DNA from 2 places in the Mechercharimyces mesophilus genome. Region 1 is predicted to be linked to the other one. Evidence: riboswitches for the same ligand, from Rfam matches in the RefSeq annotation. Region 1 holds a riboswitch; the other holds the start of a gene.
The links. A riboswitch is a leader RNA that binds a small molecule or an ion and turns the genes downstream of it on or off. The one in region 1 is predicted to bind FMN.

Region 2: it holds a riboswitch for FMN, as region 1 does, so the genes downstream of both, ribB (3,4-dihydroxy-2-butanone-4-phosphate synthase) here and ribD (bifunctional diaminohydroxyphosphoribosylaminopyrimidine deaminase/5-amino-6-(5-phosphoribosylamino)uracil reductase RibD) in region 1, are expected to answer to the same signal.

The regions. Positions count from the first base shown of each region.
Region 1 is NZ_JCBAPH010000001.1:919,271-924,796, reverse strand. Features, by position in the region: gene AC6RGY_RS04705 (bifunctional 3,4-dihydroxy-2-butanone-4-phosphate synthase/GTP cyclohydrolase II) at 1-383, opposite strand, end outside; gene ribE (riboflavin synthase) at 400-1,050, opposite strand; gene ribD (bifunctional diaminohydroxyphosphoribosylaminopyrimidine deaminase/5-amino-6-(5-phosphoribosylamino)uracil reductase RibD) at 1,035-2,156, opposite strand; FMN riboswitch at 2,389-2,533, opposite strand; gene AC6RGY_RS04690 (COX15/CtaA family protein) at 2,701-3,675, opposite strand; gene AC6RGY_RS04685 (SBBP repeat-containing protein) at 4,047-5,526, opposite strand, start outside.
Region 2 is NZ_JCBAPH010000003.1:160,520-166,045, reverse strand. Features, by position in the region: gene AC6RGY_RS10620 (peroxiredoxin) at 1-104, opposite strand, end outside; gene AC6RGY_RS10615 (SOS response-associated peptidase) at 357-1,037, opposite strand; FMN riboswitch at 1,263-1,412, shown strand; gene ribB (3,4-dihydroxy-2-butanone-4-phosphate synthase) at 1,639-2,289, shown strand; gene AC6RGY_RS10605 (M56 family metallopeptidase) at 2,534-4,417, shown strand; gene AC6RGY_RS10600 (BlaI/MecI/CopY family transcriptional regulator) at 4,452-4,823, shown strand; gene AC6RGY_RS10595 (MerR family transcriptional regulator) at 5,126-5,526, shown strand, end outside.

The sequences.
Region 1 (5,526 bases):
AAGATGTGTCCCGGTCGGCGGAAATCACGAGGCTTCGCATGAGGATCAATCAGAGCACGAATCGTGTCCGCCCGTTCATAAGCAGAAATTCCTGTCGTACTCTCATGATGATCCACGGAAACCGTAAAAGCGGTACCGTGCGTATCCGTATTGTGATTAACCATGAGGGGCAAATCCAATTCTTGTGCCCGTTCAGCTGTGAGGGGTGTACAAACCAAACCACGACCGTGCGTAATCATAAAATTGATAACCTCTGGCGTCGCTTTCTCTGCTAAAACAACAAAATCCCCTTCATTTTCACGGTCCTCATCATCTACAACGATAACCACTTTCCCTTGCATCAGATCATAAATGGCATCCTCAATCGGGTGAAATGCATCCATTTCGTTATCCCCCTTTTTAGGCAAAACCTAGACTCGTTAGTTTCTCTTTCGTTATTCCTTCTTCACCTGGTTCTTTAATCAGCTCTTGCAACTGCTTCCGTATATATTTCCCCATCATGTCGCACTCAATATTAACTGAATCACCCACACTGGCTTGCTGCAATTGCGTTTCTTCCAAGGTATGCGGGATAATCGAAACCGCAATATGGTCACTCGATACCTCAAAGAGAGTCAGGCTGATCCCATTTAGGGCTACTGATCCTTTTTCAATCATATTGCGGGTCAACGTAGAGGGTACTTGCAAACGGAAGAGGATGGCATTTTCCACTGGCTTGCGTTGTACGATCTCACCGACCCCATCCACATGACCTTGCACAAAATGACCACCAAAACGGTCACCCGCTGCCATCGCCCGTTCCAAGTTGACGAGAGAGCCACTCCGTAGTGCGCCCAATTGCGTATGCAACATCGTCTCTGGCATCACATCCGCTGTAAATGAATCATGGTCAAAGCGAACCACCGTGAGACAAACCCCATTGATAGCGATGCTGTCACCCAGTTTCACATTTTCCAGCACCTTTTTACAGCCAATGGTCAGTTTCATCGTCAATCCTTGTTGCCTCTTCTGACGAACCGTGCCGACCTCTTCTATCAGTCCTGTAAACATGAATCACCCTCGCTTTCCTTTTTCACGTCTCCTTTGATCATTACATCATCCTTGTAGGTTTTTAGCGTAAGGTTTTCCAGCTCAACTGCGTCCTTCATTTGTTCAAAGCCCGTCCCCTCGATCGGAGTTGGACTGCTTGAACCACCAAGTAATTTAGGGGCGACAAACGCCACTACCTGGTCAATCAGGCCGGCAGTCAGAAGGGAGCCATTTAACCTACCGCCTCCTTCTACCAAGACCGACAGGATATTCTGCTTACCCAGATAGGTAAAAAGCTGATCCAGATCGACACGTGCTCCACTTCCACAAGGGATCACTTTGACACCCTTCTTCTCCAGCTGTTCTCTTTTCTTCTCGTCTACTTGGTTCGTACAGAAGACCCATGTTTCCGCTTCGTTCGTATCCACCACGGGTGTATCCAACGGAATTCTCAGAGTAGAATCGACGATCACACGGATGGGGTGTTTGCCCCCTTCCGGCAACCGTGTGGTCAAACGAGGGCGATCCGCCAGCACGGTACCAATACCCACCATGATCGCATCCCTGTCATGACGCATGCGATGGACAGCTGCTCGCGACTGCTCATTGGTCACCCATTGGCTATCCCCTGTTGCTGTCGCAATTTTGCCATCCAAAGTCATCGCCGTCTTCAGCGTCACCAGTGGGCGACCGGTGAGGCGATGATGGAAATAAGCTTCATTTAGTAGCCGACATTCCTCTTCTAATACGCCTACTTCTACTTCCACTCCCGCTTGACGCAGGCGCTCAATGCCTGTACCAGCCACGCGCTCATCGGCATCTTCTACGCCAACCACTACTTTGGCGATACGGGCATCGATGACGGCGTTCGTACAAGGGGGAGTCCGGCCATAATGACTACAAGGTTCTAAAGTAACATAAAGCGTCGCCCCAGCTGCGTTTTCTCCCGCCATCGCCAGTGCGTGCACTTCCGCATGCGGCGTTCCTGCTTTTAGATGGGCTCCACTGCCAATTAATTGTCCATTTTTCACAATCACCGCACCAACCATCGGGTTGGGGGATGTTTGTCCTTGGGCACTGCTTGCCAAGGTAAGCGCCAATTGCATCCATTCTTCGTGTCGATTCATCTATAGCCTCCCACCATTCATCAAAAAAAGCCCCGATTCGTTTCGAGGCTTTTTCATGAGGGAATCAGGAGGGTCCATATCTAGCGACAACGCAAAGAAGCGTCATCTCTTAGACAACAATCTCAATCGATTCTGATGACAAATGAGCGCACACGTAAAGAAACCTCGAATAGTAAAAATTACCAATCAAGTAAACTGCACTCATCGCTATCATTCATCGTGACCGCTCCTGTTCACCCTTCTCCCATCCAGACTTTCACTGTCGGCCCCGGAGTTGCACCGGATCCACCGCAAAGTTGCGGGTCACGGACTGAAGGGGAGTGCAAGACTTCCCTATCACCGCCGGTCGGGATTTTCACCCAGCCCCGAAGGATGTACAGTATGCTATTTACTTTCGTACATCTACCGTAAGTATACTGGATTGCGTAATGAATGTCTATTCAATATTAAGATATGGGCAAGATCATCCATAACGAAAGAAGCCAAAAAGCCCCTTCCTCTATTCGAGAAAGGGACTCTCTTCATTAGAATGGTCAAAGGAACATTATACCGATGAGTTCTTCTCTTTCGTCGATACCTTATTGCCCTTCTTCCACGGCCATCCTACTTGCATGCATAGATAGCAGAGGGCGGCAAAAAAGAGCGATACAATGGTGGTATGAGTTAATGCCATCATCAAATAATAGCGCACGGGAAGGAGGACAATCGAAATTCCACTGGCCGCTTGCAATGTAACAAAGAGAAACCCGAGAACACTTCCCCAGTACAAGTCACGTCGCTCTCGATAGTGACGGATGATCCATACCATCAACATCAATGCCAACAACCAAGCCACTATCGCAAATAGACGGTGCGTAATTTGTACTCCCGCAGGAGTTATCAGGTCAGGGAGGAAGCGATCCCCACAGAGAGGAAATGAAGGGCATCCCATGGTAGCTCCAGCATGACGAACATAAGCACCAGTATAAATCACTAGATAAACATAACAGGCATACACCCAGATGAATGTTCGCAAACGGTTACTTAAGCCCCGGCGCTTCTCCTTTGCCTCCATCACTCGTCCCGCTGTCTTTTGAAATAAATAAATGGATAATAAGGCAACCGCGGCGAAACAGATAAGAGAGAATCCAAAGTGGAGCGCCATCGTCATATCTTCACGCCATGCCGTACCGTCTTGCCCCCAAACCACCGTAGCGGCTCCCAGTAGTCCTTGTAAGATGATAAAAAAGACACTCGTAAAGCCGAGAAATTTCACCGTGCGATCCTGACGAAAGGCCAGCCATGACCAGATGGCAAGAACGACGACCACCAGACCGACAAGTCCTGAAACTGCGCGATGACTATATTCAATCATCGTGGTTACCGTCGCATAGGTAGGGAAGACCTCACCATGACAAAAGGGCCACGTTCGCCCACAACCTTCTCCCGAATCTGTCTTGGTAACCAGTGCTCCCATAAGTAAAATGAGATAGGTGCTAAAAGCAGCAAATACGGAAAATCCTTTTAACGAACGGTGCATTTGTACCCCCTCCTTCACAACATATATCTCGAATCATTGCTCACTTAAGTTTTTTAAATCTCGCTTACTCTCCTTTATTCTCGGAACGACTTTCATTCATTCCGCTGTCCTGGAGGCATCGAAGATTTCCTATTTTCTATAAAGAGTCAGCATCACAACATCGCTATTTATTCTACCACAACACACAAATCCATCATGCACAGGCTATCGTTTCGGCACAAGATAGTCACAGACAAAGGTAGCATACAAAAATAAAAGCACTCTATTTTACTGGCCGTTACAATTTTGATTGGCCAGGACAGAATGCTGATTCAACTTCCCTATCAACTATCATGATATGAAACTTCCCCTGAAAAACCCTGCTTAGGATGCTACAGCCCCATTGCTCCTCCATCCGTACCACGCGGTCCTCTCGGCCCTCTTGGTCCTCGTCGCCCTCGTGGACCTGGCATTCCTATTGCACCTGTTGGACCAATTGGACCAGTCGGACCCGTTGGGCCCGCTGGACCGGTTGCAACAATAGGGGGCAATTCCCCTATTTTCATAACGAAGGCATCGGAACCTCCTCCAAAAATACTCTGAAAAGCATTAGAAGTGACAGGGAAGTTCGACGAATTTGTACTTCCTGTAAAATAAGCATTACCGAGCGTGTCAAGGGCCACACTCAATCCTTGATCTATATTGCGACCCCCTAGATAGGATGAGAAAGAAAGTCCTTGACCCAAAAAACTAAGTTGCGTGATAAAGGCATCTTGAGTTCCAGTTAGGCTGTCTTGAAAAGCATTAGATGTTAGCGGAAAGTTATTGGACAGTGTGTAACCCGTCACCCAAGCTGCTCCAAGTGAATCCACTGCAATGTCGTTGCCGACATCAAATTGATTTCCTCCTAAGTAAGTAGAATACACCAGGGCGTTTCCGTTCGCATTGAACTTGGTCACAAAGACATTTTCAGTCCCCCCCAACATTGTCTGAAAAGCATTGAGGGTGGTGGGGAAGTTTGCTGAGGTGGTTGATCCAGTTACATAAGCATTCCCATCATCATCCAGAGAGATGCCATTGCCTGCATTAAAGGTAAACCCTCCATTTCCACCTAAAAAGGTGGAATAAATTAAGCTACTTCCTGCCCCGTTCAATTTGGTCACAAAGGCATCGGTAATTCCTCTTAATTGAGTTTGAAAAGCCCCCGATGTCACAGGAAAATTGACCGATGATGTCTGTCCCGTTACATAGGCATTGGCGTTTTCATCCAATGAAATTCCAAAACCTGTACTTTCTTCACCCAACAAGGTGGAGTAAATTAAACTGCTACCTATCCCGTTCAACTTTGTTACAAATCCATAGTTTCCTTTGACAGATGCGGTCTGAAATGCACCTGAGGTTGTTGGAAAATCGGTGGAATTTGTTTGACCTGTTACATACGCATTTTCTGATTGATCGATGGCCAGATCACATCCTGAATCGAAACCACTTCCTCCAAGATAAGTGGAATAAAGAAGAGAAGTCCCGGTGGAGTTAAGCCGAGTCACAAAAGCAGCACATGGCCCGCTCAATGTCGTTTGAAAAGCGCCAGATGTAACAGGAAAGTTTGTCGATACAGTTGAACCAGCGATAAAAGCATGACAACTTGCATCATCTACCACAATCCCAGTAAAGGCAGGAAAGGCAATCAGTGAACCTGTCCCTCCAAGATAGGTGGAATAAATCAAGGATGTTCCCGTGGCATTAAACCGCGTTATAAAGAAATCAATCCCTCTCACGATCGTTTGAAAAGCCCCGGATGTAATAGGAAAATCTGTAGACGAGGTTTTCCCCGTAATATACGCGTCTCCACCCGCGTCAACTGCAATCCCT
Region 2 (5,526 bases), on a different contig from region 1:
CCTTCATAATCAGATAGCCTTACTTTTTCATCTAAAGTTTCGAGGTTTTTGGTGCTTTCCATTTCAAAATTAGGTGCTGGAAGCCCTACAAGACGATTCGCCATGTTTACCTTCCTCCTATACCATCTTTTAAGTATTCGGGAGAGAGCATGCTTCAATCCCCCCTTAACCAATCTCTTGATCGAGGGAGAATAAGCTGACCGCTCACTCTTATCAATCCTATTCCTACCTTACCACTGGGTCTGTTTACAGTCAATACTATCTTAAACTCAATATTATTTGCGAACCATTTTCGTTCATTGATTGTCACTTTCACTACTATCATTTATTTTTATCAAAGTAAAGAGTCCCCTGATTTACACGGGCTCAATACAAGCCGGCTGATCATTTCTGGGTGAATTAACCATCTTCGCTACGGGATAGCTCTTGAGAGCATCAGCCGATAACCCGTTCAATAAGGTTAGCAGTCTCTCTGTTTGCCCGGATTCATGATGGATCCACGTCTCTTCCTCCTCTTGCGGAAGAATCACCGGCATACGGTGATGGATTGAGCGAAACGACGCATCCGCTTCCCGTGTGATAATCGTGAAGGTTCTCCGTTCTTCTCCGCTTTCAGACTTCCACTCGTCCCATAAGCCCGCAAAAGCAAACAGACCTCCTTCTTTTTTCACCACACGAAAAGGCACTTTTCCTCCCTCATCTGTCTGTACCCATTCATAGAATCCATCCGCAGGTACGAGACAGCGATGCCGACGAAACGAACGACGGAATGCTGGCTTCTCTAATACGGTCTCGCTTCGCGCATTGATTAAGCGACTTCCCATCGTTTCATCTTTCGACCAACGTGGAATCAGTCCCCACTGCATCTCTTTTAACTGCCGTTCCCGCGTCTCACTATCTTCCACAACAACCGGAAAAGCTTGTGTTGGTGCCACATTATAGCGAGGAGCAAACTCTGCTTGCTCCTTATCCATACTTACATGAAAACGATCTAGTACCTCCGAAAGTTCCACCGTCAGACTAAACCGTCCACACATTGGCATCCCTCTTTTTTAAAGTGACTTCTTCCCATGACATAACTTACACTCATGGCTTTCTTTCCGAAACTCCGAACGCACGCAGACAGAATGATTCTATAGTCTCTACCTACCCCCTTTATCTTATGTTATAAACTTCTCTTGCAAGAATTGTAAGACTTCATTCGATATATAGGAGAATCTTTCCTCTATTCTCCTTCTTTGTTATACTCAAAGCGAACTCAAATCAACCTTCGGGGCAGGGTGAAATTCCCGACCGGCGGTGATCACCGTACGACGGTAGTAAGCCCGCGACTCGCGGTTTCCTAGAGAAAGCGCGACTGACTTAGTGAAACTCTAAGGCCGACGGTATAGTCCGGATGGGAGAAGGGTGCAAGCATTGCCTTTTTTAAAGAATATAACGGCAGTGCTTCTTTCTGCATGTCTCTCTCGTACCTTGTATACCACCTTTCAGAGTGGTAACTTCAGCAGGAGAAGTACTCTCTTTTTAGGAGGAAGGGACGGAGAAAATTATGATCGCTATTGTCTATCAGGGTACGGGATGAACATGTTCTTTTTCCAGGTTGCATTTGGTTCAAAAATCGAGAGAGGGGATTTTTGAATGAAACAAGTAGCCGTGAGCAAGATGAAGCTCGCCATAGAAGCCATCCAACAAGGAAAGATGGTCATCATTCAAGATGATCAGAGTAGGGAAAATGAAGGTGACCTCGTCATGGCGGCCGAGCACGCGACTGGGGAAGCCATTAACTTTATTGCTCAATACGCACGAGGGCTCATCTGTACGCCGATGATTAAGGAGCGACTTCATGCACTCGGTCTTCCACAGATGGTGCAGGAAAATGAAGAAAGTTTACGAACCGCTTTCACTCTCTCTGTTGATGCCAAAGAAGGAGTGACGACGGGCATCTCAGCTTATGAACGTGCCCACACGATCCGCCAGCTTGTCAATGTCCACTCTACGTCCACCGATTTCGTTCGACCTGGACACGTCTTTCCACTAGAAGCTCGATCAAATGGCGTGCTGGAGCGACGGGGGCAAACAGAAGCCTCTATCGACTTGATGCGACTGGCAGGCTGTCGACCGGCTGCCGTCATCTGTGAGATCATGAATGAAGACGGAACGATGGCACGTCGTCCCGAACTGGAACGTTTCGCGGAAAAACACGAGTTGATCTTATTAACAGTACAGGATGTAGTAGACTTTCGGATGGAGAATGGGTTGCTTTCATGGAATGCCACTCAGGAGGCTTAGGAGCCTACCACAGTCGATAAAAGAAATAACAAAAGAGAAGCTCCTCATTCCATAGGAAAGAATAACTGGCTGGCCCCTTTCATTCATAGGGGGCCTTTTTGCTATACTGCTTTTTTAAGATCATCTTATCTTAAAAAGGGGTTGACAATGATAGACTACAACTGTAGTCTATTTATAAAGAACTGATTACAGTTGTAGTCTTAAACTCCTGGGATGCTATTTTCTTAGAAAGGAGAATATCAGTTTGCCCATCCATGCATTCATTGAAATAGCCAGTTGGGTCCTAGCCACCTCAATCTTGGCGATCCCTCTCATCGGATTGATCATTATTGTGAAAAAAGTACTTCCCCAAAAACTGAAAGTAGAATGGCATTACCTACTCTGGTTTATCTTGCTCGTACGTCTACTTGTTCCATGGACATTGGAAACCCCTTTTAGCATATACAATCTCTTTACGACTCTGATAGAACAAGAGCAATCACCCATTCCCTCTACTGACTCGCTTGATCAAGTAAACAGGGATGAAATCCTAGTAATCCCCAATACGAATGATATGAAGAATGGTAAAAATAATACGGCCGTTCCACAAACGGACATTCCTTGGGTAACACTAACATTGGTGGGGATTTGGCTCATAGGAATCATTTTTCTTACCTACTATCTTGTCCGTGAACAAAGGCGTTTTTCAAAAATCATCTATCAGGAGGTCTCTCCTCCAACACAGGAAATCATCGGTCTCTTGGACGATTGCAAATCCAAGTTAAACATTCGCCGAAAAATTCATATCAATTTCAGTTCATCTATTCAATCCCCTACTTTGTATGGAGTTTTCCGTCCGAAGATACTCCTACCGCAGAAGCGGTTACAGTCTTTTACTCACACTGAACTGCGGATGGTATTGCTCCATGAACTGGTTCATTATAAACGAAAAGACGTGCTTAATAATATCATGTGGACTGTCGTCCTCATCATCCATTGGTTTAACCCTCTCCTCTGGTATAGCTATCGACTCATGCGGGAAGATCAAGAATTAGCTTGCGATGCTAACACTCTTACGTATCTAAAGCGAGAGGAAGCCACTTTATATGGCTATATCATAATCAAGTTATTGGAAAGAGACGCACTTCCCTTGAGAAACCCCATTATCGCCAATTTTTCCGCAAATAAATCCCAAGTGAAAAGGAGAATCTTTATGATTAAGTCGTTTCAACCTCGCTCTTGGAAATGGTCTATTCTTGGCTTAGTCTGTATCATTGCTGTCGGATGCGCTTCCCTAACAACTGCACAACCGACTAAGGAAGAACCCACGGAACAAGCTCTGACATCTAGTGAACAACAGCGTTCGGATCCGAAAGATATCAGTAGTATGGTAATGGATAAATTGGATTCAGAAGGATTCCGCGTCCAAGCAGTGGGATCCGTAGTATCAGGTAAAGAATTTGAGGTCAATTTGTTTGGAACGAAAGAAGAAGTAAAGGCTGTGGAAAACGAAGTAAAAGAGTTGATACATGAGGTATTCCAATCTAAAGGCTATGATGATTATAAAATAGAAGTAACTCACTTTAATGAAGAAGAGTTTTCAAGAGAGACACCACATTCAAAAGAAGATGATAAAGATTCGGATGTAGTCCACAATATCCGTACTAAACTAGATGAACTCGGGTACTTTTCCCAATCCGTCAGCTACAATGGAAATAGCTTTACCATGCAAATCGATAAAAATGAATCAGAAGAAAGGAAATCACAAATAAAAGCCATTATTCAGAATGAATTTGCAGAAAGTAACGTGAATGAAGAGGTTTCAATCAAATTAATTCCTCTGGATAGGGAAAAAGAAAAGCTGGAGAATAAATGGAGAAATCTGATGGGAAATCCTTTTTTCTCCGAAGAGCTCCTTTACAGTTCAGAATACAAGGTTGAAGCTTCTAACTACAAGATAAAGGGAAAGACCACACTGATCCAAATCCGGACTTCAATTACTAGTGACCATCCAGAAGCAGCTCAGCATGGCAGAAAAGTGGAAAAGAAAGTCCAGGATTTCCTCAACACCAAAGAAGCCAAAGATATCATCACTGGAATACCTTATGAGATCATTATTAATAGCAAAGATGGAGAAAAAATCAACTGATTAAATAGAAACAAACTCAAAGGAGATGCACTTTATGTATAACACTCCCAGGATCTCAGAAGCTGAGTGGGAAGTGATGGAGATCTTTTGGTCCCACTCGCCCGCTACAGCTAATGAAGTGATGCAGGCACTTTCCCATACTGACTGGAAACCGACAACCATCAAGAGCCTAATTAGTCGCTTGGTAAAAAAAGAAGCTCTCAGTTTTGAACAAAAAGGAAAGACCTATCTCTACTATCCCTTGGTAAGTAGAGAAGCCTGCTTGAAGAAAGAAAATCGGTCTTTTCTACAACGACTGTATGGAGGAGCGCTGAAACCGATGCTCGTCAACTTCCTCAAAAATGAGAAGCTGAGCGAGGAAGATATTGAAGAGCTGAAACGAATACTCGAGGATAAGAAAGACTAACCCCCACAAAACCCAGGATTGAGGTGATTTAAATGGTGAAATGGTTCTAACTTATTTGCCCAAAAGCATGGTCAATTCCTAGAAGAGAAAGTAGTAAACATGACATGAAGTACCTCTAAGTCTCCCATAACCTGCTGAGCAGAGGGAGGCTTTTTTAATTAACACTTCTTCCCCCTTCATTTATAAACTCTCAAAATCGCCCTCTTTAGAAGGATCTACAAAAATAATCCTTTACCTTCACGTTACGTTAACCTCTACAATAGAGGTAACTTCATCACGAAAGGATGCTCTCCTTGAAAAAAATGCTGATTCATGAGCTTGCCACTCGTTTACAATTATCCACACGAGCCATTCGCTACTATGAAGAAGTTGGGTTAATCTCACCGGAAAAAGATGAGCAGAACCAATACCGCCTCTTTACCCAAGAAGATGCCTGGCGCCTACAGACGATTTCCTCCTTACGAGAGATTGGCCTATCGATTAAGCAAATTCGCCCCATCTTGAACTCAATCGGACAGAAAGAACAGGGGAAGACAGAGGTTCAATATTATTTGGAAGTCCAACGGGCAGCTCTCTTTGATACCTTTGTTCAATTAAAAGAGCAGATTGATACGATTGATCGGATGGTTGAAACACTGCACCAACAAGAGCAATTATCGTTAGAAGACTTGCATCAACTTAGTCAAGCAACACGGCTTGCTCG